One region of the Faecalibacterium sp. i25-0019-C1 genome, then DNA from elsewhere that is predicted to be linked to it. Evidence: a T-box and tRNA genes for the amino acid it is inferred to sense, from the RefSeq annotation. Region 1 holds a T-box; the other regions hold tRNA genes.
The links. The T-box of region 1 lies ahead of pheS (phenylalanine--tRNA ligase subunit alpha). A T-box ahead of a tRNA ligase gene usually reads a tRNA of that ligase, here a tRNA-Phe.
Positions count from the first base shown of each region.

Region 2: it has a tRNA-Phe gene. The T-box ahead of pheS (phenylalanine--tRNA ligase subunit alpha) is inferred to sense a tRNA for this amino acid. The anticodon was not compared.
Region 3: it has a tRNA-Phe gene. The T-box ahead of pheS (phenylalanine--tRNA ligase subunit alpha) is inferred to sense a tRNA for this amino acid. The anticodon was not compared.

Region 1 is NZ_AP031428.1:1,624,403-1,634,404, reverse strand. It holds gene ACGHUK_RS08050 (DNA recombination protein RmuC) at 1-1,273, shown strand, start outside; gene ACGHUK_RS08045 (FprA family A-type flavoprotein) at 1,403-2,584, shown strand; gene ACGHUK_RS08040 (glucosyltransferase domain-containing protein) at 2,704-4,329, shown strand; gene ACGHUK_RS08035 (glucosyltransferase domain-containing protein) at 4,376-6,046, shown strand; T-box leader at 6,169-6,407, shown strand; gene pheS (phenylalanine--tRNA ligase subunit alpha) at 6,487-7,509, shown strand; gene pheT (phenylalanine--tRNA ligase subunit beta) at 7,528-9,939, shown strand.
Region 2 is NZ_AP031428.1:1,727,731-1,737,732, reverse strand. It holds gene ACGHUK_RS08545 (ABC transporter ATP-binding protein) at 1-1,497, opposite strand, end outside; gene ACGHUK_RS08540 (MarR family winged helix-turn-helix transcriptional regulator) at 1,494-2,000, opposite strand; gene ACGHUK_RS08535 (Na/Pi cotransporter family protein) at 2,203-3,186, shown strand; gene ACGHUK_RS08530 (sortase) at 3,267-3,923, shown strand; gene gltA (NADPH-dependent glutamate synthase) at 4,006-5,400, opposite strand; gene ACGHUK_RS08520 (sulfide/dihydroorotate dehydrogenase-like FAD/NAD-binding protein) at 5,402-6,244, opposite strand; tRNA gene ACGHUK_RS08515 (tRNA-Gly) at 6,586-6,661, shown strand; tRNA gene ACGHUK_RS08510 (tRNA-Val) at 6,668-6,743, shown strand; tRNA gene ACGHUK_RS08505 (tRNA-Asp) at 6,747-6,820, shown strand; tRNA gene ACGHUK_RS08500 (tRNA-Phe) at 6,985-7,060, shown strand; tRNA gene ACGHUK_RS08495 (tRNA-Gly) at 7,091-7,166, shown strand; gene ACGHUK_RS08490 (nucleoid-associated protein) at 7,359-8,348, opposite strand; gene ACGHUK_RS08485 (PH domain-containing protein) at 8,493-8,870, shown strand; gene ACGHUK_RS08480 (MFS transporter) at 8,954-10,002, opposite strand, start outside.
Region 3 is NZ_AP031428.1:707,478-717,479, reverse strand. It holds gene ACGHUK_RS03495 (DNA gyrase subunit A) at 1-2,202, opposite strand, end outside; gene ACGHUK_RS03490 (type IIA DNA topoisomerase subunit B) at 2,495-4,486, opposite strand; tRNA gene ACGHUK_RS03485 (tRNA-Phe) at 4,850-4,925, shown strand; tRNA gene ACGHUK_RS03480 (tRNA-Gly) at 4,956-5,031, shown strand; tRNA gene ACGHUK_RS03475 (tRNA-Asp) at 5,061-5,137, shown strand; tRNA gene ACGHUK_RS03470 (tRNA-Gly) at 5,224-5,299, shown strand; tRNA gene ACGHUK_RS03465 (tRNA-Cys) at 5,328-5,402, shown strand; gene ACGHUK_RS03460 (GNAT family N-acetyltransferase) at 5,784-6,266, opposite strand; gene recG (ATP-dependent DNA helicase RecG) at 6,417-8,477, shown strand; gene ACGHUK_RS03450 (metallophosphoesterase) at 8,548-9,240, opposite strand; gene ACGHUK_RS03445 (D-alanyl-D-alanine carboxypeptidase family protein) at 9,416-10,002, shown strand, end outside.

The DNA.
Region 1 (10,002 bases):
GCTGTACCGCTCGGCAAAGCCTGCCGCAAACCGGGACGATGCAGAACGGAAGGAATGGCTGCGTCAGCAGCTGGAAGCGCAGAACCGCCAGATGGACGCGAAGCTGGCAGAGATGGCGCAGCAGAACCTTGCCGCTATGGGCCACATCAGTGAAACGCTGCAGGCTTCGGTGCAGAGTATGAGCACCGCCCTTGCCGCAGGGCAGGGCACCCAGCAGCAGACCATGGAGCAGCGCCTGCAGGGGCTGGAAGCCTCCAACGCCCGCAAGCTGGAAGAGATGCGCCGCACCCTTGCCGAGGGCATGACTGCCCTGCAGGCCCAGAACGCCCAGAAGCTGGACGAGATCCGCCATACGGTGGACGAACAGCTGCAGGATGCATTGCAGAAGCGGGTGACCGAAAGCTTCAAGGCGGTGAACGACCAGCTGGAACAGGTGTACAAGGGTCTTGGCGAAATGCAGAACCTTGCCGCTGATGTGGGCGGGCTGAAACAGGTGCTTTCCGGTGTGAAGACCCGCGGCATCCTGGGTGAGATCCAGCTGGGAGCCATTCTGGAAGAGATCCTTGCCCCGGAACAGTACGACACCAACGTGGCCACCATTCCGGGCAGCACCCAGCGGGTGGAGTACGCCATCCGGATGCCCGGCGCGGACGGCGGCACGGTGTGGCTGCCCATCGACTCCAAGTTCCCCGGCGACACCTATGCCCATTTACAGGATGCGCAGGCATCCGGCGACGCACAGGCCGTGGAGAACGCCCGCCACGCACTGGAGCTGGTGCTGCGGGCCGAGGCCAAGGACATCCGGGAAAAATATGTGGAGCCGCCCTACACCACGGCGTTCGGCATCCTGTTCCTGCCCTTCGAGGGTTTGTATGCCGAGGTGGTGAACGCGGGCCTGCTGGAAGTGCTGCAGCGGGACTATCAGGTGAACATTGCAGGCCCCAGCACCATGGCAGCGCTGCTCAACAGCCTGCAGATGGGCTTCAAGACCCTTGCCATCCAGAAGCGCTCCGGTGAGGTATGGCAGCTGCTGGGTGCGGTGAAGACCGAATTTGACAAGTTCGGGCAGGGGCTTTCCAAGATGCAGCAGCGCCTGCGTCAGACCGACGAAGAGCTGGATAATCTCATTGGCGTGCGCAGCCGTGCCATCAGCCGCAAGCTGCGCGCGGTGCAGACCATGGACGAAAGCGCTGCCGCCGCGCTGCTGGAGCTGGATGCTGAGCCGGGCAAACCGGTGGCGGCACGTCTGCCGGAGAATGGGGAAGAGCTCTGATGTGCAGAATATTCCCACGTTATCCCTTGCGATTTTTCTGACGATGTGGTATGATAGGAACTGTTCTCAGAAACAACCGCCGCAGAAACGCGGCACTGCATAAAAATATAAATAAGGAGACCGAGCATTATGAGCGTAAACAAGATCAGTGAAGCCATTTTGGGCGTTGGCGTGGATGATACCACCATCGACCTCTTCGAGAGCCAGTATCCGGTGCCCACCGGCGTGAGCTATAATTCCTATGTCATTCTGGACGAAAAGACCGCCGTTCTGGACACGGTGGATGCCCGCGCTACCGAGCCGTGGCTGGAAAACCTGACCGAAGCTCTGGCAGGCCGTAAGCCGGATTATCTGGTGGTCTCCCACATGGAGCCGGACCACGGTGCCAACATTGCAAAGCTGGCGGCACTCTATCCTGAGATGCAGGTGGTGGGCAACGCCAAGACTTTCCTGTATATGGATCAGTTCTTTGGTGCTGATGCTGTGGCAAAGGAGCGCCGCGTGGTGGTGAAGGACGGCGAGAGCCTGAGCCTTGGCACCCACACCCTGACCTTTGTGTTTGCCCCCATGGTGCACTGGCCGGAGGTCATGGTCAGCTATGAATCCACCGAAAAGGTGCTGTTCTCCGCGGATGGCTTCGGTCGCTTTGGCGCTGTGGCAAAGTTTGACGAAAAGGCCGACTGGGCCAGCGAAGCCCGCCGCTACTACCTGAACATCGTGGGGAAATACGGCCCGCAGGTGCAGGCGCTGCTGAAAAAGGCCGCGGCTCTGGACATCCAGACCATTTGCCCGCTGCACGGCCCGGTGCTGACCGGAGATCTGGGCAAGTACCTGAACTACTACGACATCTGGTCCAGCTACAAGCCCGAGGAGCCGGAAAAGATCCTTGTGGCAAGTGCTTCCATCCACGGCCACACCCGTGCAGCAGCCCACCTCATGGCAGAAAAGCTGCGTGCAAAGGGCGCAAAGGTCGTGGAGATGGACCTGACCCGCACGGATGTGTCCTATGCCGTCACCGAAGCCTTCCGCTGCGGAAAGATCGTGCTGGCCTGCGCCACCTACGACGGCTTCCTCTTCCCGCCGATGGAAAATCTGCTGACCCACCTCAAGACCAAGAACTTCCAGAACCGCACGGTGGGTCTGATGGAGAATGGCACATGGGCACCCATGGCCGCAAAGCTCATGCGCGCCGAGCTGGAAAGCATGAAGAACATCGCCGTCTGCGAGAATGTGGTCACCATCCGTTCTGCCGCCAATGCCGCTGCAGAAGCCCAGATGGATGCTCTGGCTGCAGAAATCGTGGCAAAATAAAGCACTCTGGAAAAATACGCAAGATCCTCTGCCGACTGCCCGGCAGGGGATTTTTTTATTGAACCATGTGGAAGAGTTTGATATACTGAAAAGCAGAAGTTTATGGATGGAGGAATATCATGTCTGTAAAAATAAAAGCGGATATCAGACACTGGCTGCGGGAGTTGGATAAGAAATATTTCTTTGTGATGCTGGGCTTTGCGGTGATGGTCTATTTTCCGCTGATCAGCTTGAAGCTGACGAACACAGTGGATGGTCTGTGGACAACGGCTGAGTACATGGCGGGAGCATGGGAGCTTTCCAATGGGCGATGGTTCTGGCTGGTGACCAGTTTTCTGCGTTTCAGTCTGCAGCTAGAACCCATCAATGCGGTGGTATGCTTGGTGCTGGTTTCTCTTGGAGTCACCAGGCTTCATATGCTCTTCAAACCGGCATGGATGAGAACATCCTGCATTGACTGGCTCGCAGGTTTATGCTATGTTTCCAATGTTGTGGTCGGGTGCTATCTTTCGTTTCACTTCATTGCACCGGAGTACGGATTTTCGTTTTTCTTTGCAATGCTGGCTACAGAGCACGTGATCCGGGGAAAATCAGCCGTAAGCAGCATTGTGCCGGCAGCGGTGCTTTTGGCACTGAGCCTTGGCCTGTACCAGACGAACCTTGCCTGTTTCTGTCTGGTGCTGCTGGCCTATTTTCTCCTACTACTTTTCCAGAATGGAGAAAAACAAAAGATTCGGGAATATATTTGCAAAAGCCTGGCAAGTGCTGCATCCGGCGCAGTGCTGTATCTGCTGATCTTAAAGATTACACTGTGGGCGACGGGAACGGCGATGGCCGATTACCAGGGTGGTGCAGATATTTCAGTGTCTGGAATTCTGAAAAATCTTCCTTCCAGCGTTGAAAAGTGCTATGAGCTTTTTTATCGGTATTTCTTTGGTACCCTTGTAAAACACAATATGCTGCAGGAAACTGCAGTTGTATTTGCTTTGATTTTTTGTGTGGTGGGTGCCGCGCTTGCGTGCAGACTGGTTCGGCTCATACGCCGGAAAGATTGGGAAAACACTTTCTATGGCACAGCAGCGCTGCTGGTGCTGCCCATGATGTGCACGGTATTTATGGTGGCAACCTCGCAGGCGTCGTTTTATATTCCCATGTCCGGAGGTCTGGCCTTGTTCCTGCCGGTCTGTTTCTGGCTATTGGACAGCAGCCGGGAGGGAAAAACAGCCTGTGATGCGTTCCGCAAATGCTGGAATAAAGCAGAAAAAGCACTGATCCTGCTTACGGCGGCTGCTGTCGTTTACGGGAGCGTATTCATGTCGGCGGTCGATCAGCAGGCGATGTATGAGGGACGCAAGGCAACAAAACAAATCGCGGACCTTGTGGCCGATGAGCTGGTGGCAGAGGGCTATTATGATTTGCCGGAAAAACTGCCAGTGATGCTGGTAGGCCGCCCCAGTGCAAGCCCACTGTTCCGGACACACATCATCTATTGGGATGCAAACGACTACGCACAGGTGGGCCTTTTCGAAAAAGAAAATGCCGCCACAATGCGCTACTCATGGAATGCGGTGTTTCGTGACCTCACACCGATGCAGCTGGAGCTGTGCAGTGATGAGGTATATGACGAACTGATCCGGACAGAAGAAATCAAACGAATGCCGACATTCCCTGAGAAAGGCTCCATGCAGGAAATGGACGGCGTATATGTGATCAAAATTTCAGAGGATTATCTGATCGATGAATAACAAATGAGCCTGAGAACATAAAACGGGACAGATGGAGAAAATAACGATGAAAGAAAAAATCGATGTACAGAAACCGGACGACCTTGGGCTGGATATATCGGATCTAAGATATTTTCTGGTGATGCTGCTGTTTTCGGCGGTAGTGTTTTTCCTGCTGATCAGCCAGCGGCTGACCAATACATTTGACGGATTGTGGAACAATACATGGTTCTTCGGCGGCTATTGGCAGGTAGTCACGGGCCGATGGCTCTGGCCGGTGATCGATGCGCTGCGGTTTGGCATCCAGACGGAACCTTTCAATTCATTGCTGATGCTTTCCATGTCGGCGCTGGCTGTTACCCTGCTTCGGAAGTTTTTTACAGAGAAGGATTCTGTCGTGACCTATCTGGCGGGTATGGCTGTTCTGGCCAGCACGGTCACTGGAATACAGCTGTCATATCGGTTTCAGTCGCCGGTGTTTGGCTGCTCATTTTTGTTTTCCGTTCTGGCGGCAGAGCGTGTGGTTCGTGCCGCAGATTTTAGAAAAGCGGTCGTACAGGGAGCACTGCTTCTGGTCATGAGCCTTGCGTGCTATCAGACGAGCCTTGATAACTTTTGTCTGCTCCTGCTGACATATCTTCTGCTGCTTCTGTTCCGCAATGTGGACAGAGAAAAGGTCCATGCCCACATTGGAAGAAGTCTTTGCAGCGCAGCTGCAGGAATGGTTTTGTATTTCCTGCTCACAAAGCTGATCGTATGGGCATGTGGATGGCAGATGGCAAGTTATAATGGAGGAGCGGATGTTTCGGTACTTTCTATACTGAAAAATCTGCCCAATGCCATTGCAGAGACCTACCAACTGTTTGGAGCTTACTTTTTTCAGAATTACTATCGGCATAACATTCTGCAGCCGGTGGGCTTTTTCGTTTTGGTATTTCTGGCGCTGAGCATCGGACTGCTGAACCGCTTCAGAAAAATGCTTCACCGGAAAAATTGGGAATATATCCTTCTGGGAGTGGCAGCGCTGATCGTTTTGCCCATCATGTGCAATGCCATCATGCTGATCACAAGCGAGGCGGTCTGGCTTTTGCAGATGGGCGAAGGATTGAATCTGTTCGTGCCGGTATGTCTGCTGCTGCTTGAAGGGACGCGCACAAATCAGCCTATGGTAAAAAAGTATGTACGTGCTGCCCGGACAGGGGCTGTAGTACTTGCGGTTTTGGTCGTCTATGGCAATGTCTGCTCTGCCGTGATCGATCAGGAAGCTATGTATGAGGGAAGAAAAACACTCAAGAGCATGTCGGATCACATCGCGGACGACCTGATGAGCAGCGGATATTTTGACGATAACGAGCAGCTGCCGGTGCTGTTTGTGGGCAGACCCAGCTCGAACTCCAGTTTTATGAAGAGGGAGTATTACCTCTATGCAAATCCGTATGCGCAGATGGGCCGCTTCTGGCTGAACGATTACTCGGCCAGAGCGTCTTGGAAAGCGGTTTTCAGGGATATTACTCCGGCAAAACTCAAGCATTGCTCGGTGGAACAGTATGGGGAACTGTACAGCAGAACAGAGCTGGAACAGATGCCAGTCTATCCGCAGGAAGGATATATCCAGCAGATCGACGGTGTGGTCGTGGTAAAAATTTCAGATGATTACAAAGTTGATAAAGAGTTTGCGCCACTAATCGACCTGAGAGAATTGTTTCAGCTCATAATGGATGACATAAACGATTCATAATGGCTGCGGCTTTGTGAAAAAACCTCCAACGAACGCGACTTTTGCGGAAAGTGACTGCACAGCCCTTGCAAACTGTCCCGAAATGTGGTAACATAGCTCTTGGTTATAAAACCTGAATACTCCCAAACGCAGCGACGGAGAGAGTAGGCATGGCGTACACGGCAAAGAGAGAAGCTTCACCGGCTGAGAGGGCTTCCGGGTGTATCTGTGCTGAAGTTCGCTCCTGAGCGGTCTGTGCGAAACAGCAGTAGTACAGAACGGCCACGCCCCGTTACGGCGTTCTGAGAGCCGCCCGGCATCTGTGCACGGGTGGAAACCGGGTGGTACCGCGGAGCTAAGAATCAACAGCTTCGTCCCTTTTGCCTGAGAAATCGGGCAGGGGACGGAGCTTTTTTGTTGCACTCCGCTCATCAACACGAAGAATAAAGGAGAGAACATCCATGCAAGCAATGATCGACGAGCTGGCAAAACAGGCCGCTGAAAGCCTTGGTCAGGTGTCCGGCAAGGAAACGCTGGCCTCCTTCTGGCAGGAGTACCTCAGCAAAAACGGCAAGATCCCTGCCCTGATGAAGAACCTGCGCACCGTTGCGCCGGAAGAGCGCCCCGCTATGGGCAAGATCATCAATGAACTCAAGGCAAAGGTTCAGGCAGATTACGACGCTGCTGCAGAACAGGTGAAGCAGGCAGAGCTTGCTGCCCGCAATGCTGCGGAGACGGTGGATATCACCCTGCCCGCCAAGACCCGCTCTGTGGGCGGTCTGCACCCGCTGACCCTGATCACCAACCAGATCATCGACGTGTTCTCCGGCATGGGCTTTTCGGTGGGTACCTTCCCGGAGATCGAGGACGATGACCACAACTTTACCCGCCTGAACGTGCCCAAAGATCACCCGGCACGCGACATGCAGGACACCTTCTACCTGTCGGAGGAGTTCCTGCTGCGTACCCAGACTTCCGGCGGCCAGATCCGCACCATGGACGTTCAGAAGCCGCCCATCAAGATCCTGATGCCCGGCCGTGTGTTCCGCTCCGACTCGGACGCTACCCACAGCCCCATGTTCCACCAGATGGAAGGTCTGGTCGTGGACAAGGGCATCACCCTGGGCGACCTGCAGGGCGCACTGAATACCTTCGTGCAGAAGCTGTTCGGCGCTGACACCCGCACCCGCCTGCGTCCCTCCTACTTCCCGTTCACCGAGCCCAGCGTGGAGGTGGACGTGAGCTGCTTCGAGTGCCACGGCAAGGGCTGCCCGCTGTGCAAGCACACCGGCTGGATCGAGGTGCTGGGCGGCGGCGTTGTCAACCGCAAGGTGCTGGAGAACTGCAATATCGACCCGGACGAGTATTCCGGTTTCGCCTTCGGCATTGGCATCGAGCGTATCGCTATGCTGAAGTATGGCATCAACAACATCGGCCTGATGTTCGAGAACAACCTGCAGTTCCTCAAGCAGTTCCACGAATAAGAGGGGAGAGAAGAGACAATGAAAGTACCTTTCAGCTGGTTAAAAGAATTTGTAGATATCGACGTTACTGCGCAGGAACTGGAGGAAAAGCTCTTCTCCTGCGGCTTTGAGGTCGAAGAGCTGATCCCGCTGGATGCCGGCATCAGCAAGGTGGTTGTCGGCAAGATCGTGGAGATGGAAAAGCAGGAGGGCACCCACCTGACCAAGTGTGTGGTGGACTGCGGCGACTACGGCCACGACATCCGCATCAGCACCGGTGCCGCCAACATGAAGCTGGGCGACTGCGTGCCCGCTGCTCTGGATGGCTCCACCCTGCCCGGCGGCATCAAGATCAAGGCCCGCAAGATGCAGGGCGTGGAGTCCAACGGTATGCTGTGCTCCGGCGAAGAGCTGGGCCTGAACGACGACCTGTTCCCGGGCTCTGAGGTCTACGGCCTGCTCATTCTGCCCGAGGATTCTGTCCCCGGCACCGACATTGCTCCCGTGGTGGGTCTGGATGACTATATCTTTGATATCTCCATCACCGCCAACCGCCCGGACTGCCAGTCCGTTCTGGGCATCGCCCGCGAGGTGGCTGCCGTTCTGGGCAAGCCCCTGCACATGCCCGCCATGGACTACAAGACTGTCTGCGAACCGGATGCGCCCATCACCGTCAAGGTGGAGGCTCCGGATCTGTGCCCCCGCTATATGGCACACTATGTGCGCAACATCCGCATGGGCGAGTCTCCCCGCTGGATGAAGCGCCATCTGGCTCTGTGCGGCCTGCGCTCCATCAGCAATGTGGTGGATATCACCAACCACACCCTGCTGGAAATGGGTCAGCCCATGCACGCCTTTGACCTGAACAAGGTCGCCGGCCGCACCATCGATGTGCGCCGCGCCCATGCGGGCGAAAAGATCGTCACGCTGGATGAGAAGGAGTTCACTCTGAACCCCAACAATCTGGTCATCTGCGATGCCGAAAAGCCGGTGGCACTTGCCGGCATCATGGGCGGCGCAAACTCCGGCATGGATGAGAACACCACCAGCCTGCTGTTTGAGTGTGCCACCTTCGCCCGCGACTGCGTGCGTAAGACCAGCCGCGCATTGGGCCAGAACAGCGACTCTTCTGCCCGCTACGAGAAGGGCGTGGACCGTCACTCTCCTGAACTGGGCCTTGCCCGTGCCCTGCACCTGATCCAGGAGCTGGACTGCGGCGACATCACCACACTGGAATATGACCTGACCGATGGCCGCCCGATGGAGCGCAAGCACATCGTTACCACTCCGGCTAAGATCTGCGGCGTGCTGGGTATCACCGTGCCGGATCAGACCATGATCGACATTCTGCAGCGTCTGGAGTTCACGGTGGATGTACAGGCCGATGGCAGCTGGGACGTGTCCGCACCCCTGTACCGCGAGGACGTGGAGAGCTTCCCGGATCTGGCCGAGGAGGTCATCCGTGAGTACGGCTACGACCACATTGTGCCCACCTTCCTGAACACTGCCTCCGTTACAAACGGCGGTCTGAACTATGACCAGAAGCAGCAGCTCAAGACCAAGCGCCTGCTGGCCGCACAGGGCTTCTATGAGGCCTCCACGCTGGCCTTCTACTCCAACGCAGAACTGGATATGCTGCACATCCCGGCGGATGATGAAGCCCGCAAGGCCATCCGCATCCTGAACCCCATCAGCGAGAATCTGTCCATCATGCGCACCCTGCTGGCTCCCTCCATGCTGAACGTCATCGTGGACAACCTCAAGAAGGGCAACACGGAGGGCCGTCTATTTGAGATGGCACCGGTGTATCTTGCCAAGGAACTGCCCATCAACGAGCATCCGCACGAGCGCCAGACCCTCTGCATTGGTGCATTCGGCCCCGAAGAAGATTTCTTCACGGTCAAGGGTGCACTGGAAGCACTGGCAGCCGGCTTTGGCCTGCGCTTTGATTATAAGCGCGAGACAACCCCGTGGCTGCACCCCGGCATCAGCGCCGCTGTTTACTGTGGTGACAAGCGTCTGGGCGTGTTCGGCAAGCTGTCCAACGAGATCAACGGCGAGCTGGAAATTGCAAAGGATCAGAAGGACAACCAGAATATCTATCTGGGTGAGCTGGACTACGAGGCTCTGATGTCCTGCGTGGACGGTGAGCTGCGCTATCAGCCGCTCAGTCCCTACGCTGCTGTCAAGCGTGATCTGGCATTGGTCTGCGACGAAAAGACCACCTGCGGCGAGATCGAGGAGACCATCAAGAAGGCCAGCCCTCTGGTGGGTGAGATCAAGCTGTTCGATATCTACCGCGGCGCAAATCTGGGCGAGGGTAAGAAGAGCATGGCGTTCACCCTGTCTCTGTCCGACCCGAAGAAGGAAGTCTCTGCGGAAGAAGTGGAGCGCGTGGTCAAGAAGATCCTCGGCAACCTGAAGTTCAAGCTGGGCATCGAGATCCGCTAACTCTATTATAGAAGTAATATAAGGCCGTCTGTGCAGGAATGTGCAGGCGGTTTTTTGCGTAAA
Region 2 (10,002 bases), 100 kb from region 1:
AGCTTCGTCCGGGTCGTTGATGGTGGCCCTGGTGCGGATCACCTCGTCGATGCGCTCCGCAGCCACACCGGCGCGGGGCAGCATGACGGCCACCATGGCCAGCATCAGGAAGGACATGACGATCTGCATGGTGTAGGTGATGAATGCGATCATCTCGCCCACCTGCATGGTGCCGTTGTCCATGGCCTTGCCGCCGAACCAGACGATCAGCAGGCTGGTGCCGTTCATGATGAGGGTCATAAAGGGCATCATGGCAACCATGGCATGGTTGGTGAACAGCTGGGTGCTCATCAGGTCTTTGTTGGCCTTGTCGAAGCGCTCCTCCTCAAACTTTTCACGGCTGAAGGCACGCACCGGCATGATGCCGGTCAGAATCTCGCGGCTGACGAGGTTCAACCGGTCCACCAGCTTCTGCATGATCTTGAACTTGGGCATGGCCACACTCATCAGGAAGAGGATGAGCAGCAGCAGAACGGCCACATCCAGCACGATGATCCAGGAAAGGCCGGTGCTGCTGTTCAGCACATGCAGCACGCCGCCAATGCCCAGAATGGGCGCATAGGCCACCATGCGCAGCAGCATGACGCAGACGAACTGCACCTGCTGGATGTCGTTGGTGGTGCGGGTGATGAGAGATGCGGTGGAAAAATTCTCGATCTCTGCATTGGAGAACCCGATGACGCTGGCAAAGGTCTCACGGCGCAGGTCGCGGCCAATGGCAGCGGACACACGAGAGGCGAGGAAGCCCACCGCAATGGACACAGCCACCATCAGCAAAGTCAGGCCCAGCATCTGGCCGCCTACGCGGTAAAGGTAGCGCATCTGCACATCGTGGGCAATGCCCTGTGCCTCGTATTCCAGCTGCACCAGCAGCATGGACTGGCTTTTGAGGTTCTCCATCAGGGTATCATCCAGACTGGCAAAAGCACCGGCCAGCTGCTGCTGGACAGCTTCGCGGGTGAAGCCGGGCATCTGGCTCATAGCGGCAAACTGGGCGCATACGGTGTCCAGATCTTCGGCAGTGGGGGTGACGGTCTCGCTATCCGTGGTGGTGCTCTCAGAGGATGCCGCCTGCATGTCAGCAAGGCCGGTCATGCCCATGGTGTCCTGCCCGGCGGGGGCGTTCGCTGCCTGCGCGGCGGCCATATACAGCACGATGTCCGGCGTGGTGACGGCATCCTCCAGCGCGGTGCGCTCGTCATCGGTCAGGTCGGTGCGCAGCTTCAGCACGCCGTCGTCCTGAAGATAATACCCGTAGGCGTTCTGGAGCGCATCGGCGTCCTCTTCGCTCATCAAAAGCGTGAGGGCATCCAGCGTGCTCTGGCGTATCGTTTCCGGCAGGGGGCTTTCAATGCCGCCCTGCTGGATGCCGGTGTCCACGATCCTGCTGGTGTAGTCCGGCAGCGAAAGATCGCAGTACGCCTGCACGAACAGCAGCGAGAACACCACAAGACAGACGGCCCAGTGCCGGGCCAGCTGCTTGAAAATTTTCGTCATAGTTCGGTTCTCCCTTCGTTGTTTTTTGCTTCACGGGAAGCGTTTTCCGCAAGAATGGCATCCATCAGTGCGCCGCGCAAAGTATTCATCTGCTGCACCTGCTCCGGTGTCAGCCGGGCCATCACGCAGGCAAAATAATCGCTGAGGGCATCTTCACACCGGGCACAGGCGGCATAGCCCTCCGGCGTGATGCGCACCAGCGTTTTGCGCCGGTCAGCCGGGTCCGCTTCGCGCAGAACAAGGCCGTCCTGTTCCAGCTGGCGCAGGCTGCGGCTGATGGCCGGCAGCGGCTGGTGTGCCTCCCGGGCAAAATCGGAAACATACACCGCTCCGTTCTGCCCGCGGGTACTGATCGTGTGAGCCAGACCCTCCAGCATGGGAAAGTGGCACTTGGGACAGCCCCGCAGAGCCGCCTTCATGCCGGCCCGAGATGCCTTGCTCAGCCGTCCGAAAAAATGGCACAGGCCGTGAAAGCTCGCGGCGGCTTCGGTCTCGTTCAACATTCTATCCCTCCTCATTGCAAAATGCTTAACAGCTGTTAACTATTAACGCCTGACAATAATATTCCTCCGGCACCCAGAATGCAAGGGCAGTTTAGGATAATTTTAAAAAAGTTCACAAAAAGGGGAGAACGGCAGAAAGCCTGAACCGCCCGGCAGCTGCATAAATAGAATAAGAAACGTTTCTGCGGGAGGGGCGGCGGCAGTGGAACAGAACCTGACAAGAATTTTTACACTTTTTGGCGGCTTGGCACTGTTTTTATACGGCATGGATGCGCTCAGCCACAGTCTGGAAACAGCGGCAGGCAGCCGCCTGAAAAGCCTGCTGGCCGCTGTGACCGGCAGCCCGGTGCGGGGCGTGCTGGCGGGGGCTGCGGTCACGGCGGTACTGCAAAGCAGCTCGGCAGTCACGGTGATGGTGCTGGGCTTTGTAAGTGCGGGTCTGCTGACCCTGCGGCAGGCGGTCCCGGTGATCTTTGGCTGCAACATCGGAACCACCATTACCGCACAGCTGCTGGCCTTCCGGCTGGAAGATGTGCGCGGCCTTGTGCTGCTGGCCGGGCTGCTGCTCTGCTTTGCCTGTGCGGGGCGGAAGGGCCGGGCTATTGGCCGGGCGGTGTTCGCCTTTGGCCTGCTGTTCGAGGGCATTGCCGATATGGGCACTGCTATGGAACCGCTGGCGCAAAGCCCGGTGTTCGTGCACTGGCTGGGTCGGGTGCGGCAGCACCCATGGCTGGGGCTGCTGGCGGGGCTTGGCATGACCCTGACAGTGCAGAGCAGCTCGGCTACCATTGCCCTGCTGCAGAACTTTGCAGCCCGCCCCGGGCTGGACGGCAGCAGTCTGTTGGGTCTTGCGGGTGCGCTGCCGGTGCTGCTGGGCGATAACATCGGCACCACCATCACGGCAGTGCTGGCATCCTTGAGCGCAAACCGGGACGCAAAGCGGGTGGCTGCGGCCCATGCAGTGTTCAATCTGACCGGCGCGGCGGTATTCTGCGCCGGTCTGCCGTTGTATGTGCGGCTGACGGCTGCACTTTCGCCCAAAGGGCCGGAGCTTGCCGTGATCGCCCGGCAGATCGCGAATGCGCACACCTTGTTCAATGTGGTGTGCACGCTGGTGTGGCTGCCGCTGACCCCGCTGATGGTGCGGTTTGTGTGCCGCCTTGTGCCGGACCGGGCAGTGCGGTAAGCTTTTACTGGACAAACATACCAATTGCGCATATACTGAAAGGGTTGAAACCTACCGCGGAACAAAAAGGAAACATTGCTATGCGACAGAAAATCGGAAGAGTGTGTATGCTGCTGGGCGCGCTGCTGATCCTTGCGGCAGCAGCCCTGCTGGCCTATAACAAGTGGGATGCATCCCGTGCAGACAAGGCCTCGCAGGAGGTGCTGGGCGAGCTGGAGCAGACCCTGAACGCTGCCATTGAGGAAAAGGCAAAATCGGATACCGTGGCGCTGCAGCCGGAGCTGGACCCCACGCAGGAAATGACCGTGACCGAACTGAACGGCGGGGATTACATCGGCTATCTGTCCATTCCGTCCATCGGGCTGGAACTGCCGGTGATGAGCCAGTGGAGCTATGCGGGTCTGAAAATCGCACCGGGCCGTTACTCCGGTTCCACCTATGCGGATAACATGGTGGTCTGCGCCCACAACTATGCAAAGCATTTCAGCCCCATCAAGTGGCTGACCGAGGGCGCGCAGGTCTATTTTACGGATATGGACGGTATGCGCTGGACCTACGAGGTCTCCTATGTGGAAAACCTGCAGCCCACGCAAATTGAGGAAATGACCGAAAAGACGGAGGAGTCCGATGAATGGGATCTGACCCTCTTTACCTGCACCACCGGCGGCAGCGCCCGGTGCGCTGTGCGGTGCGTGCGGACGGGCTACCCGGCGCTCACAACGGAGACCGCAGAATAAGATGCAAAAAATCCCCTGTGCGCTGGCACAGGGGATTTTTCATATCCGGTATTCAGTGGGCGGTGCCCACCTTCACAGGGGATTACTTGCTCTGAATGTACTCGTCAATGGCCTTTGCAGCAGCCTTGCCTGCGCCCATGGCCTTGATGACGGTGGCTGCGCCGGTCACGGCATCGCCGCCGGCGTACACACCATCGCGGCTGGTCTTGCCGTCGTCGCCGTCGGTAACGATGCAGCCGTGCTTGTTGGTCTCCAGACCCGGGGTGGTGGAGCGGATCAGCGGGTTGGGGCTGGTGCCAAGACTCATAATGACCGTGTCCACATCCAGCTCGAACTCGCTGCCCTTCTTTTCGATGGGGCGGCGGCGGCCGGAAGCATCCGGCTCGCCCAGCTCCATCTCAATGCAGGTGATGGACTTGACAAAGCCCTCGTCGTTGGCGTGGATCTCCACAGGGTTGCACAGGGTCTTGAAGATGATGCCCTCTTCCTCGGCGTGCTCCACCTCTTCCTTACGGGCGGGCAGCTCAGCCATGCCGCGGCGGTAGACGATGTACACGGTCTCGGCACCCAGACGCAGGGCGCTGCGGGCAGCGTCCATAGCCACGTTGCCGCCGCCCACAACGGCGACCTTTTTGCCGGTGCGGATGGGGGTCTTGCTGGTGGGCAGATAAGCCTTCATCAGGTTGGAGCGGGTCAGGAACTCGTTGGCAGAGTAGACGCCCTTCAGGCTCTCGCCGGGGATGCCCATGAAGCGGGGCAGACCGGCACCGGAGCCTACGAACACGGCCTCGTAGCCGTACTCGTCCATCAGCTCGTCGATGGTGAGCACCTTGCCAATGACCATATTGCACTCAAAATCAACGCCCATCTTCTTCAGGCCGTCGATCTCCTGCTGCACGATGGCCTTGGGCAGACGGAACTCAGGGATGCCGTACATCAGCACGCCGCCGGCCACATGCAGGGCCTCGTAAACGGTGACCTTGTAGCCAAGCTTTGCCAGATCGCCTGCGGCGGTCAGGCCGGCAGGGCCTGCGCCGATGATGGCCACCTTGTGGCCGTTCCATTCGGGCACGATGGGGGCGGTGTGCACATTCTCACGGTGCCAGTCGGCAACAAAGCGCTCCAGGCGGCCGATGCCCACCGGCTCGTTCTTGATGCCGCGGGTGCACTTGCCCTCGCACTGACTCTCCTGCGGGCATACACGGCCGCAGACAGCGGGCAGGGAAGAGGAACGGTTAATCACCTGATAAGCGGCTTCAAAGTCGCCCTCGGCCACATGGCCGATGAACTCGGGGATATCGATGCCCACAGGGCAGCCGGTCTGGCAGGGTTTGTTCTTGCAGTGCACGCAGCGCTTTGCTTCGTTCACGGCCATTTCTTCGGTGTAGCCAAGTGCAACTTCCTTAAAGTTCTTGTTGCGCACATTGGGGTCCTGCGTGGGCATGGGGCACTTCTTCGGGTCCATATTGAAAGCCATCTTATTTTACCTCCTGATTGAGCAGATTGCATGCCGCTTCACGGGCGTGTGCCTCAAACGGGCGGTACATGGTGCCGCGGGCCATTGCCTCATCAAAATCCACCAGATCGCCGTCAAAGTCGGGGCCGTCCACGCAGGCGAACTTGGTCTCGCCGCCAACGGTCAGGCGGCAGCCGCCGCACATGCCGGTGCCGTCGATCATGATGGGGTTCATGGAAACGATGCTCTTCAGGCCATGCTTCTGGCAGGTCTTGACCACGAACTTCATCATGATCAGCGGGCCAATGGTGATGACCAGATCGTACTGGTTGCCGGCGGCCACCAGCTCGTCCAGTGCAGCGGTAACAACACCCTTGGTGCCATAGCTGCCATCGTCGGTCATAATGCGCAGCTCGTCGCTGCAGGCTTTGAACTCGTCCTCAAGGATCAGCAGGTCCTTATTGCGGAAGCCCACTACGCTGTGCACCACACAGCCCTGCTCGTGCAGCTCACGGGCAATGGGCAGAGCGATGGCGCAGCCTACGCCGCCGCCCACGACACATACCTTCTTCAGGCCTTCCACCTCGGTGGCGCGGCCCAGCGGGCCTACAAAGTCGTGGACACTCTGGCCCACCTGCAGGCTGTTCAGCTCCATCGTGGTACCGCCCACGATCTGAAAAATGATATCCACAGTGCCCTTTTCGCGGTCGTAACCGGCCACGGTCAGGGGGATGCGCTCGCTGTCCTCAAACGGGCGCACAATGATAAACTGGCCCGGCTTTGCCTTTTTGGCGATCAGCGGGGCTTCAATGACCATCTTCGTCACGGTGGGATTCAGCGCGACTTTTTCAGTGATCTTATACATTGTGTTTGCTCCTTTATGCTGGCTTTTCCTATTTCTGCGCACGAAAACGCGCCTGTATGCCCTCAGCGGCATAACAGACGCAGCTCTTACAGGCGACAAAATGACACTCTCCATTATAATAGTTTACAAAAGGGAAAGCAAATCAATTTTCTTCGTGTATGTCGTGACAAACTTGAATGATGACACAGGTAAAGCCCACAAAAGTGAAGTCTTTTGAATACAAACAGGCGGGTTTCCAACTTTTTTGCAGAAAATGCAAATTTGTGGTTGACAATTTCCGGGCGGTACGGTATAATAATCAGCGTCGCCGGTAAACAGTCCGGCACAAACACATGGAATGTGCGGCCGTAGCTCATCTGGTAGAGCGCCACCTTGCCAAGGTGGAGGTAGCGAGTTCGAGCCTCGTCGGCCGCTCCATTTTGTGGAAGTTTAGCTCAGCTGGGAGAGCATCTGCCTTACAAGCAGAGGGTCAGCGGTTCGAGCCCGTTAACTTCCACCATTTGGCCCGGTAGCTCAGTTGGTTAGAGCACCAGCCTGTCACGCTGGGGGTCGTCGGTTCGAGCCCGATCCGGGTCGCTTCGTCGAAAGTCCTGCAGTTCATCGGGCGGTCTTGCAAGCAAGACTGCCGTGATGAACGCCAGACTTTCTCCTCTTCCCCACAAAACTTTGCTTCGCAAATTTTTGCGGGGGCCCCGCTTGAAATACGAGTGGGAGGGTGCAGGGATAATTGCACCGCTTATGCCTCTGTAGCTCAGTCGGTAGAGCAGGGGACTGAAAATCCCCGTGTCATTGGTTCGATTCCGATCGGAGGCACCAGCTAAGGAAATCCAGCAGGGTTTCCAATATGCGGCCGTAGCTCATCTGGTAGAGCGCCACCTTGCCAAGGTGGAGGTAGCGAGTTCGAGCCTCGTCGGCCGCTCCAATACGAAGCCATCGTTGATGCAGAAATGCAAAAACGATGGCTTTTTTGTTGTTCCCCGTTACGGCTCCTTCCTGTGAAAAAAGAAAAGCCGGAAAATCCGCAGATTTTTCGGCTTTTGCAAATATGAAAATAATGATTCCGCTGATATTGTCGGAGCGCGATCCGTGCGCGGAGACAATTTTAAATCGTTTCTTACAGGATCACATTTTTAATGAGCAGCGAAATGCTGCCGTCGTCGCTGTGCAGAAATTCCACCTCGTTGTCCGAGTTGAGCAGTTCGGTGGGAATCTTCACCTCAATGCCGTTGGCGGTGTGGATGCTGCGGCTCTCCATGCGGCGGATGCGCGCAGGGGTCACGGTCACGGGCTGCTCAGGCGCTTCCAGCACATCACTCTTTTCCACATAATCATCAAAGGGCACGGCGGCAAGGGGATATTCCTCTTCCAACTGCTGACGCACCTGCTGGATGGATACCTGATTGTCGTTGTCTGCGGCCTGATTGGCGATCAGCATCGCGACCTGAGCCTCTACGTGGGGCTGATCTGCGTAGTTTTCCTGCACGGCTTGCACGGCGGCTTCCTGAATGGCCTGCAGTTTTTTCTTTTCCGGCTGGGCGGTGGTGTACTGGAACACTACCGTGGAAAGGTAAAAATCCTTGTGGCCGTCGATGTCGAACTTTTTTTCCAGCAGCTTCATGGAGTAGTCGGTCAGATTGACAAGGGCACCTTCCTCCACCTTGCCGCTCTGGCTGGGCAGGCAGGCCCGCTGCTGGATGATGGAGTTCACCGGGGCACCCTCCACATTCTCGGTGTAGTGGGTGTAGCCGTTTTTGTAGTTCAGCTTCAGGATGCCCAGCCACGGCTCGCCATCGCGGGTAAAATCCACCACGGCAAGGTCTGCCCCCGGAATGGTGGTGTGCGCGTGCATGTAGTCGAACAGAACGCCTGCGATGCGGCAGGAGAGGTCCACAAAATCGTGGTTGTGCTCCAGCTCGTTTTTAAAGGCGGAATCCGGCAGCGGGCGGCACTGGCGGATATCGTCGCTGGCAAGCAGCTTTTCGATGTGGTACTGGAAATAGGCGGTCTTTTCGGCGGTCATTTCCATGCCGCTGCCGCTGAGTACAGGCGCATCCATGGTGGTGTCCAGCACGTGCAGAATGGCCTGATGAATGATGATCTCCATGGGAGTTACCTCGTTTTTATAAGAATCTCTTTGGCATACAGTATAGCACAGCCCGGCCCAAAAGGCGAGAGCACATCTTGTAAACCGCCTGCAGGAATGCTACAATAAGGGCAGAAAACCACGCAGGAAAGGGGGAAAAAAAACATGGAATTCCGTGATAAGCCAATGGAAAACCTCATCCGCCTTCAGGAAAAGGACATCTGCAAAAATGCCCGCGTGCTGCTGCTGGACGGTGAGAGTATCGTGGGCGCCTACAAGACGGTGCGCGATCAGGTGATCTTTACCACCCACCGCATCATCATGGTGGATATGCAGGGCGTTACCGGAACCCGGCAGCAGATCTTTGTGCTGCCGTACCGCAAGGTGCTGCACTTCGGGATCCAGACGGCAGGCTTTGGCGACCCGATGCAGGCATCGCAGCTGACCGTCTGCTTTGCGGACGCACACGAGGCAAAGTTCGGCTTTATCGGCCAGCAGGAACTGTTTGCGGTCGCCAACGCCATCAGCCGGTGCATCCTGTAAATAACTCCTTTAAAACAGCAGGCTCCCCGCCCGAGACCGGACAGGGAGCCTTTTGCTGTATATAAAATAGGAGAATGACAGAATTAGCAGCGGCTTGTTTTGCGCACCAGCTGTTCGTGCATGAATACCATGAGCACCAGCAGTGCCAGCAGGTAAAAAGGGAACAGTGCCGGAGTGATGTTGTTTGCCAGCAGGCCGAACAGCGGCGGCATGGCCAGATTGCCCAAATAGGCGCTTGCCATCTGGATGCCGATGACCGCCTGCGATCTGTCCGCGCCGAAGTGTTCCGGCGTGGAGTGGATGATACTGGGATAGATGGGCGCACAGCCCAGCCCCACCAGAACAAGACCGCTCAGGGCAAGGATCTGCGGCCCGGGCAGCAGCAGAGCCAGCACCCCTGCGGCCAGAATGCACTGACCCATGCGGATCATCTGCGTATCGTTGAATTTCAGGGTCAAAAAGCCGCAGGCGGCGCGCCCGGCAGTGATGCCGATGTAGAACAGGCTGGCAAAGCTGGCGGCAGTGCCGGCGGCAACGCCTTTCGTCAGTGTGAGGTAGCTGCTGGCCCATAGACCGGCCGTGGTCTCCAATGCACAGTAGCAGAAGAAGCACAGCATCACCTCTCTGGCACCCGGCAGACGGAATACCTGTCCAAGGCTCAACGCCTGCGTCGAAGCAGTTTCGGTGTCGGTGCCTGCAGTACGGCTCTGCCATAGCGGCAAACTGAAAAAGAGCACTGCGCTCAGCAGGATCTGGAACAGGGCAATGTACCGGTAGCCGGATGTCCACGGCCCGCCGCCTGCCAGCACCCGGCCCATGACCATGGGGCTGATCATGGTGCCGATGCCCCACATGCAGTGCAGCCAGCTCATGTGGCGGCTTTTATAATGTAAGGCAACATAGTTGTTCAGGGCCGCGTCCACGCTGCCTGCACCCAGCCCATAGGGCACGGCCCACAGGCACAGCATCCAGAACTGTGTGGAGACCGAAAAGCCGAACAGCGCGGCAGCTGTCATGGCCACACTGAGGGCGGTCACTTTTCCGGTGCCCAGCGCACGGGTGAGCCGGTCGCTGTTCAGGCTGGAAACAATGGTGCCAAAGGAGATGATCATGGAGATCAGCCCCGCATAGG
Region 3 (10,002 bases), 920 kb from region 1:
ACCGGTGGCGGGCAGGCTGCGCACACGGTAGCGGTGGGGGTTCGCCAGTTCCAGCGTGTCCGCCGGCACCACCGAAGCAATGGTCTGGTTCTTTTTCAGGGTGACCACCGCCACGCCCTGACTGTCGCGGGTGGCCTTGGCGGCGATCTGTGCCGTGCCAACCAGCAGCATCCGGCTGGCACTGGTGCGGATGGCAAGCTCGGTCTCCTCCGGCAGGAAGAAGAGCTTTGCCAGCGGTTCCTTGTCGCAGTAGGCCTTGAGCAGCTTGCGACGGTTCTGCTTGGTGGCGTAGGAGCTGAGGGGGATTTTCGCGCACTTGCCGCTGGCAAAGAAGAACAGCATAAAGCCGCTGTAGTCGCTGGTGATCACCATGGAGAGCACGTTCTCGCCCTCGTCCATGCCCAGACGGCCCGGGATGAAAATGCCCATCTGGGCCACCTTGCCGTCCTCCAGCTCTGCCAGACGCACCTTGTACACCTGCTGCTTGTCGGTAAAGAACAGCGCTTCCACGTTGTTGCGGGTCTCGATCTGCTGCACGATCTCGTCGCCTTCTTTCAGCTTATGGGCACCGGCGGTGCGCAGACCCTGCGGCGGGATCTTTTTGAAGTAGCCCTCGCGGGTAAAGAACACCGTCACGGGGTAATCCGGCGCTTCTTCCTCCTCGGAGCCGTTCTCATCCTCAGGCAGATCGTACAGGATCTCGCTGCGGCGGGGCTGGCCGTACTTCTTGGCAACATCGTTCAGCTCATTGATGATGATGCGGCGGATGCGGGCGGGCTTTGCAAGGATATCGTTCAGGTCGGCAATGTCCTTCTCCAGCTGTTCGATCTCGCTGGTGCGCTTGAGGATATATTCCCGGTTCAAATGACGCAGCTTGATCTCGGCCACATAGTCGGCCTGCACTTCATCGATGCCAAAACCGATCATCAGGTTGGGCACCACTTCGGTCTCTTCCTCGGTGGTGCGGATAATTTTGATTGCCTTGTCAATGTCCAGCAGGATGGCAGCAAGACCCTTGAGCAGGTGCAGGCGCTTTTCCTTGCCGTGCAGGTCGTAGTAGGTGCGGCGGCGCACGCACTCCACGCGGAAGGCCGTCCACTCCTTGAGAATTTCGCGCACGCCCATCACGCGGGGCTGGCCGGACACCAGAATATTAAAGTTAGCGCTGAAGCTGTCTTCCAGAGGGGTAGCCTTAAACAGCTTTGCCATCAGCTTGTCGGCATCCACGCCGCGCTTGAGGTCCAGTGTCAGCTTCAGGCCGTTCAGGTCGGTCTCGTCACGCATGTCGCTGATCTCCTTGACCTTGCCGGCCTTGACCAGCTCCGCGATCTTATCCATGATGGCCTCCACCGTGGTGGTTGGCGGGATCTGGGTGACCTCGATCATGTTCTCGCCCGGCACCACATTGTAGCGGGCGCGTACCTTCACGCTGCCGCGGCCGTTCTCGTAAATTTCACGCATCTGCGCTTCATCGTACAGAATCTGACCGCCGCCCACGAAGTCCGGGGCGGGCATGGTGGTGGAGATGTCGTGGTGCTCGTCCTTCATCAGGGCCACGGTGGTGGCGCACAGCTCTGCCAGATTGAAGGAGCAGATGTTGCATGCCATGCCCACCGCGATGCCCAGCGTGTTGTTGGCCAGAATGGTGGGGAAGGTGACCGGCAGCAGGGTAGGCTCGGTGGTGGTGCTGTCGTAGTTGGGCACAAAGTCCACGGTCTCCTTGTCGATATCCCGGAACAGCTCCTCGCACACACCCTCGAGCTTCGCCTCCGTGTAACGGGCAGCAGCGCAGGACATATCCCGGCTGTAGGCCTTGCCGAAGTTGCCCTTGCTGTCCACAAAGGGCACCAGCAGGCTCTCGTTGCCGCGGCCCATGCGCACCATGGTGTCGTAGATGGCGGCATCGCCGTGGGGGTTCAGGTGCATGGTGCTGCCCACGATGTTGGCAGACTTGGTGCGTGCGCCCTTGAGCAGGCCCATCTCGTACATGGTGTACAGCAGCTTGCGGTGCGCCGGTTTGAAGCCGTCGATCTCTGGCAGCGCGCGGCTGACGATGACGCTCATGGCGTAGGGCATATAGTTGGTTTCCAGCGTGCGGGTGATGGGATCCTCCAGCACACTGCCGGCATTTAAAATTTCAACGCCGTCGCCCAGCTGCGGGCGCACCGGCTTGAGTGTTTTCTTGGTCGATTTTCTAGGCATCTTCTAACCTCTTGACGATTTTAAATGGGCGCCGCTCTCGCTCTGCCCATATTCAGCGGAAAATATTTTTTATTTTTGCAGTTCAGGATGGCCTGCGGGCCATCCTGAGCTGCTCTTTCACAGATGGAGCCGTTCCGGTTTTCTGCATTTTTCCCTTAAAATGCCGTGACCCGTTGGGGCCTTCTTCGTGAAAACGTGATTTGGAGCAGCCCGCAGGCTGTGACAAATCACCAAATTAAAATAACGTTACCTCTGTCATTGCCAGAGCGCAAGCGGAGGCAATTTAAAATCATCAGCTCACATCCAGATCGTCCAGATATTCTGCGCCGTGCTGCGCAATGTGTTCCTTGCGGCCTGCAAGGTTATCACCCAGCAGGATATCGAACACCTGCGCGGTCTGCACCACATCAGTGGGCATCACCTTGATCAGACGGCGGCTCTCCGGGTTCATGGTGGTCAGCCACATCATCTCAGGGTCGTTCTCACCCAGACCTTTGGAGCGCTGGATGGTGTATTTTTTCTCGCCGATCTCTTCCAGAAACGCTGTCTTTTCCGGCTCGGTGTAGGCGAAATAAGTTCGGTCTTTCGTTGTAATTTCATACAACGGCGACTCTGCGATATACACATAGCCCTTCTCGATCAGGGTCGGGGTCAGGCGGTAGAGCATGGTGAGCACCAGCGTGCGGATTTGGTAGCCGTCCACATCGGCATCGGTACAAATGACGATTTTATTGAACCGCAGATTATCGAGATTGAAGGTGGCCAGCTCCTTGTTGTGTTTGCCGCCCAGTTCCACGCCGCAGCCCATCACCTTGATGAGATCCACGATGACATCCGATTTAAAGATGCGGGCATAGTCGGCCTTCAGGCAGTTCAAAATTTTGCCGCGGATGGGCATGATGGCCTGATATTCACTGTCGCGGCTGGACTTGACCGCACCCATAGCGGAATCGCCCTCCACGATATACAGCTCGCGGCGGGATGCATCCTTGGTGCGGCAGTCCACGAATTTCTGCACCCGGTTGGCAAGGTCGATTTGGGTGGACAGGGTTTTTTTGATGCTCTGGCGCGTTTTTTCCGCATGCTCACGGCTCTGCTTGTTCACCAGCACCTGCTGGCAGATCTTCTGGGCCTCGTCCGGCTTTTCCAGAAAATACACTTCCAGATAATGCTTGAGGAAGTCGGTCATAGCCTGCGAGACGAATTTGTTGGTGATGGCCTTTTTGGTCTGGTTCTCGTAGCTGGTGCGGGTGGAAAAACTGGACGAGACATACACCAAGCAGTCCTGCACATCCTGAAAGCTAATGGCGCTCTCACCTTTTTTATAGAGGTTCTTTTCCTTCAGGTACTTGTTGATCTGATAGACAAAGGCGGTGCGCACCGCGTGCTCCGGGCTGCCGCCGTGCTCCAGCCAGGAAGAGTTGTGGTAATATTCCAGCATCTGCACCTTATTGGAGAAGCAGAACGCCGCGCTCATGCGCACCTTGTAATCCGGCTGGTCCTCGCGGTCCCGGCCCACAGCCTCACTCTCGCAGCTGAACACCGGGGTCAGGGTATCCTCCCCTGCCACCTCGGCCACATAGTCCGCGATGCCGTGCTCATAGCACCAGCTCTCGTACCACGCCTTGCCAGTGGCAGGGTCTTTCTCCTTTTCATCGGTGAAGTTCAGGGTCAGGCCTGCGTTGACCACCGCTTGACGGCGCAGGGTATCCTTATAGTAGCTGCCAGGCACATCGATGTCGGTGAACACCTCGTCGTCCGGCTTCCAGTGAATGATGCTGCCGGTGCGGCGGCCCTTGTAGGCTTCCTTCTGCAGGCCGCCCACATTCTCGCCCTTTTTAAAATCAAGGTGATAGTGGTATCCGTCACGGTAGATATCGGCGGTCATCCATGCAGAAGCATACTGGGTAGCGCACAGGCCCAGACCGTTCAAGCCAAGGCTGAACTCGTAGTTATCCTCACCCTCGCCATACTTGCCGCCTGCATACATCTCGCAGAACAACAGCTCCCAATTGTAGCGCCCCTCGCCGTTGTTCCAGTCCACGGGCATACCGCGGCCAAAGTCCTCAACGATAACGCTGCCATCCTTACAGCGGGTCACGTTGATGGTATCGCCGTGGCCGTCGCGGGCTTCGTCGATGGAGTTGGAGACGATCTCAAAGATGGAGTGGGCGCAGCCCTCCACGCCGTCTGAGCCAAAGATAACGGCCGGGCGCTTACGCACACGGTCGGCACCCTTCAAAGAAGTAATGCTCTCGTTGCCATATTCCTGTTTTTTTGCCATGCTGCTCCTCCCGGCCCGGCCTTTCTTGCAAAAAAGCGGGCCGTCTGTAGTCAAATCATAAAACGCCACTGCCCTTTTTTACTATAATATAGGTATATGCAGAGAAAAAGGGCAAAAGTGCCTGAATTATTTTATTTTCATTAAACCATAGGTTGTTGAATTTGTCAATTTCTGTTTGGCGCGTTGGCGCGCCCGCACACAGCACGTCCTGTGCCGGATGTGCCGAAAGCAGGTTGAAAAAAGTCATTCTTATTTTACGCGCTGGAGCGACTAAAATCAAGAAAGTTTCAATTTTCTGAAAAAAATTTGGATTTACCCCTTTACAAAATCGAAATTTCAGGTATAATAATCATCGTCCGGTGCGCCTCTGTAGCTCAGTCGGTAGAGCAGGGGACTGAAAATCCCCGTGTCATTGGTTCGATTCCGATCGGAGGCACCAGTCAAGGAAACCCAGCAGGGTTTCCAATATGCGGCCGTAGCTCATCTGGTAGAGCGCCACCTTGCCAAGGTGGAGGTAGCGAGTTCGAGCCTCGTCGGCCGCTCCATAACGGAGCAGCAACGGTTGCTCCAATATGGCCCGGTAGCTCAGTTGGTTAGAGCACCAGCCTGTCACGCTGGGGGTCGTCGGTTCGAGCCCGATCCGGGTCGCCACCAAGAAAGCGCAAGCTTTCACCTACTTTGAAACTTGTTTTCAGGGCATCAGAAATGATGGGTGCAAGGTAAAATGCACCGAATATGCGGCCGTAGCTCATCTGGTAGAGCGCCACCTTGCCAAGGTGGAGGTAGCGAGTTCGAGCCTCGTCGGCCGCTCCAACAGGAGTGGAAATTCACTCCTAAATATGGTGACGTGGCCAAGTGGTAAGGCAAGGGTCTGCAAAACCCTCATCCACCAGTTCAAATCTGGTCGTCACCTCCAAAAGATTCCCGGAAGCTGAAGCTTCCGGGATTTTTTTGTTTTGCGTTGTTCCCTATCAGCCTCCTCGCCCTCTCCGTCACCTACGGTGACAGACTCCCCCTTTTGTCACCTACGGTGACATCTTCCCCCGGAGCGGGGGAAGTCTTTCCTCAAAGGGAGAGCCTCTGGCGAAACCGGTCACTTTGCAGTTAAGCCGAAAAGTCTGCCGCAGTGCCGCACTTTCGCAGAAAGCGGCACTGCAAATGCCGTCTACCTTTACGCCCCCTCCAGTGAAAATGCAATGCCGGAGCTTCCGCGGACGCTCCGGCATTGCTCTCTTAAAAATTATTCTTCCGCTGAATACGGCCGGAGCAAGGCGTAGGCCATTCCAGATCGTCCCCCTCAGAACTTCAGCCGCATCTGGTACCACACCACGCCCCCGTGGGTGGAGCCGGAAACGCCCTCGTTCACAAAGCCGAACTTTGCATAGTAGTGCACCAGGGCCTCCTTGCAGGTCAGTACCAGCCCCTTCCGGCCTTGGGCCCGGGCGTCGGCAATGGCCTGCTGCAGCAGCTGCCCGGCGTACCCCTGTCTGCGGCAGGCCGGGATGGTGTTTACCCCAAAGATCATCTGCCAGGCACCATTCTCCCGGTGGAGGGAGGCGTCGGCGTACATCTCATCGGTCAGGTCCGGCCAGTCGGTGCAAAAGCCGTCCACAAAGGCCAGCAGCCTTTCCCCCTCCCACAGCAGCCAAAAATGATCGCCGTACTGCTGCAGCCGCCCGGCAAACTCCTCTGCCGTAGCCGCCTCTGCCGCCGGGAAGCAGGCCGCCTCCACCGCTGCAATGGCCTCCAAGTCCTTTAAGGTCCCCTTACGGATCTCCATAAATATTCTCCCCTCTTTTTCTTCCGAGTGTACCACAGTTCCTGCCCAAAGGCAAAGGTCCTGCCGGTTTTTCCTTTTTGGGCCATTTGCATCCGCTGCCGCTCCGTGTTACAATGGCTATATTGCATCCAGGAAAGGAGCTGACACGCCATGCCCGCCGAAAACCATACCACCCTCACCCCGGATACGCCGGTGCGCTACCTGAAGGGCGTTGGCCCCAAGACTGCTGAGCGGTTCGAGAAGCTGGGCATCGTGACGCTGGCCGACCTGCTGTGCCACTACCCGCGCAGATATATCGACTTCACCAAACCCTATTCCATCGCCGAAGCGCCCACCGATGTGGAGTGCGTCGTCAGGGCCGAGGTGTTCGCCAAACCCGGCGGGCGTATCCTGCCGGGCGGGCGGCGGATGGAGCGCATCACTGCCGGGGACGATGTGTCCAGTCTGGAGATCACATGGTTCAATAATCCGTATGCCGCCCAGAAGCTGCAGCTGGGGCAGGAATATTATTTTCAAGGCATCGTTACCGGCGGGATGCTGCGCCGCCAGATGGTCAACCCGCAGGTGCGCACCGCCGAGCAGATCAAGGCTTCTCCCTTTGAAGCGGTCTACCCCCAGACCGAGGGCCTGACCAGCAATGCCATCGCCAAGTGCGTGCGGCAGCTGCTGCCCCATGCAGAGCTTCTGCCCGACCCTCTTCCGCCGGAAATGCTGGCAAAATACCGTCTGCTCTCCAAGGCAGATGCTGTGCGGGCCATCCACTGCCCTGCCACCGAAGAGCAGGCCTATGCAGCCCGGCGGCGGCTGATCTATGAAGAACTTCTGGTTTTGCAGCTGGGCATTGGCCGGATGAAAAACCGGGGTGCCGCTGCCACCGGTGCGCCCATGCAGCTTGCCGACCCGTCCCCGTTCTGGGCCAGCCTGCCCTTTTCCCCCACCGGAGCCCAGCGCCGGGCCGTGAGCGAGATTCTGGCCGACATGGCGGGCGAGACTTCCATGAACCGCCTTTTGCAGGGCGATGTGGGCAGCGGCAAAACGCTGGTGGCGGCTGCCGCCATCTGGGCCTGCATCCGAGCGGGGTATCAGGCCGCGCTGCTGGCCCCGACAGAAATTCTGGCCACCCAGCACGCCGAAGGCCTGAACCGGATGCTTGCCCCCTTCGGGATGCGGGTGGCTCTACTGACCGGCGGCATGAAGGCCGCTGCACGCCGCACCACCCTTGCCGCCATCCGGAACGACGAAGCCGACCTTGTGGTGGGCACCCACGCCATCCTCAGCGAAGGCGTAGAGTTTGCCCGGCTTGGTCTTGCCGTGATCGACGAGCAGCACCGCTTTGGGGTACGGCAGCGCGGAATGCTGGCCGAAAAGGCCGCGAATCCGCACCTGCTGGTGATGAGTGCAACGCCCATTCCCCGCACGCTGGGCCTGCTCATCTACGGCGATTTGGACATCTCCATTCTGGACGAGCTGCCGCCGGGCCGCACCCCGGTCAAGACCCGCTGCATCACCGGCAAAAAGCGGCGCGACCTCTACCATTTTCTCGATCAGGAGATTGGTAGAGGGCGGCAGGTGTATCTGGTCTGCCCCGCCATCGAGGACACACCGGATGGCGGGCTGAACGCCGTTAAGAGCTACTACGAGGACATTGCCAAAGCCCTGCTGCCGGAGCGCCGGGTAGGCCTGATGCACGGCAAGCTCAAACCCAAGGAGAAAGCTGCCGTGATGGAGGACTTCAAAGCCGGACGGCTGGACGCACTGGTGTCCACCACCGTCATTGAGGTGGGTGTGGATGTGCCCAATGCCAGCGTAATGGTGATCGAAAACGCAGAGCGCTACGGTCTGAGCGCCCTGCATCAGCTGCGCGGCCGCGTGGGACGCGGTGCAGCGGAGAGCTGGTGCTTTCTTGTCAGCGACAACCAAAGCGAAAACGTACAAAAGCGGCTGAAATTTTTGTGCAGCACCACGGACGGCTTTGCGGTGGCGCAGTACGATCTGGAGACCCGCGGCCCCGGCGACTTTTTCGGCAGCCGCCAGCACGGCCTGCCCACCCTGCAGATCGCCGACCTGATGAACGACACCCGCACCCTGCACGCTGCGCAGGCGGAAGCCGTTGCCATGCTGGCCGACGACCCGCTACTGGAAGCGCCGGAGCACGCACTGCTGGAACAGCAGGTGCAGCAGATGTTCGAGAAAGCCGGAGCCATGAACTGATCCGGAGATTTTTTGCGCACAAGCAACAGCAAATGCAAAAGCCGCTGCACGGCTGGTGCAGCGGCCCCTGTTATCGAACGGAACGCTTTGCGTGCCGTTCGCCCATGCTTATCACATCGCAGAACACGCAGCGGCTTTTGGTGGAAAGCTGGGTATCCTTATGGTAGCAGCCAAAAAACCACTTGTCGTAGGTCAGCTTCAACAAAATTTTATCCAGAAAGCTGTGCAGCTGGTTGGTCTCGCCGCTGGCAAGGGCGGTAAAATCCAAAAATCTGCTTGGCGCATCGTGGGTCAGCACATAATCCACTTTGTAATCGCAGGCTGCAAGGTTCTCCTCACAAAAGGCGTATTCCTCCTCCGAAGGCATTTCTTCCCTCCACCAGTTCACGCCGGGTTCCCGATCCTCCACATCCTGGCTTTCCGCACCGCCAAAGCACAGGTATTTTTTATTCTCCAATTCCAGCACGCTGCCGCGGCACACATGGTACACATTGCCGCCCAGTGCCTGCACCTTGCCGCCAAAGCGTTCCTCGGTGGGATACTGCTTTAAAAGGTCGTAGTTTTCGTGGCTGCCGTCCAGAAACAGCAGGGTATACGGGCGCTTGCGCAGCCAATCCAGCTTTTTCTGTTCCTCCTTGCTGCCGTCCCACACAAAGCCAAAGTCGCCCAGTACCACCACGGTATCCCGTTTGCCCAGCCAGCGCAGCTTGCCGTGCTTGAAGCGGTCGATGTCGCCGTGGGTGTCCCCTGTCAGATATACCATTTCTGTCCTCCCTGACCGGATGTGAAATCGGCACAATAAGCCTTGTCACACCCCGCCAAACCTGTTATTATAAAGAATACAGCCTTCCGCTGTGATCTCGTTCTTACCCGGCGCACGGCGCTTGTGCCGTGCTGCCTGTTGTTTTATATTATCGCTTTTTAAAGGAATTGTCCACATGAAACGTATTTTTGCGCTGGTTTTGTCGTTCGCTGTCCTGTTCAGCTGCCTTGTGCTGCCCGCCGGGGCTATGTTCGACCCCACCCCGGTCTATCAGGTGCAGGCACAGAGTGCCTATATCGTCAACACTGATACCAATATCATTGTCTATGATAAGGACAGCACAAAGCAGGTATCCGCCGGTGGTCTGACAAAGTACATGACCATTGCCCTGCTGCTGACCAACTATGCCGACCATCTGGACGACACCTTCCAGATGCCCTTTGCCATCTCGGATTACGTTTATAACACCAACAACGCCGATATGCGCTCCAACGAGACCTTTACCTACCGCGAAGCCATGTACGCCATGCTGACCCGCAACGCCAACGAAGCCGCCATGGGCCTTGCTTATGCCCTTTCCGGCGGCGACCTCGCGGGCTGGGTGAGCCAGATGAACACCCTGTCCCAGCGCATCGGCACCACCGGCAGCACCTGGACGGATGCCTGCGGCATTGACAGCGGCAACGTGACCTGTGCCGTGGATATGTACCTGATCCTGCGCTATCTGATGAGCTTTGATGCCTTTGTGGAGGTTTCCGGTGC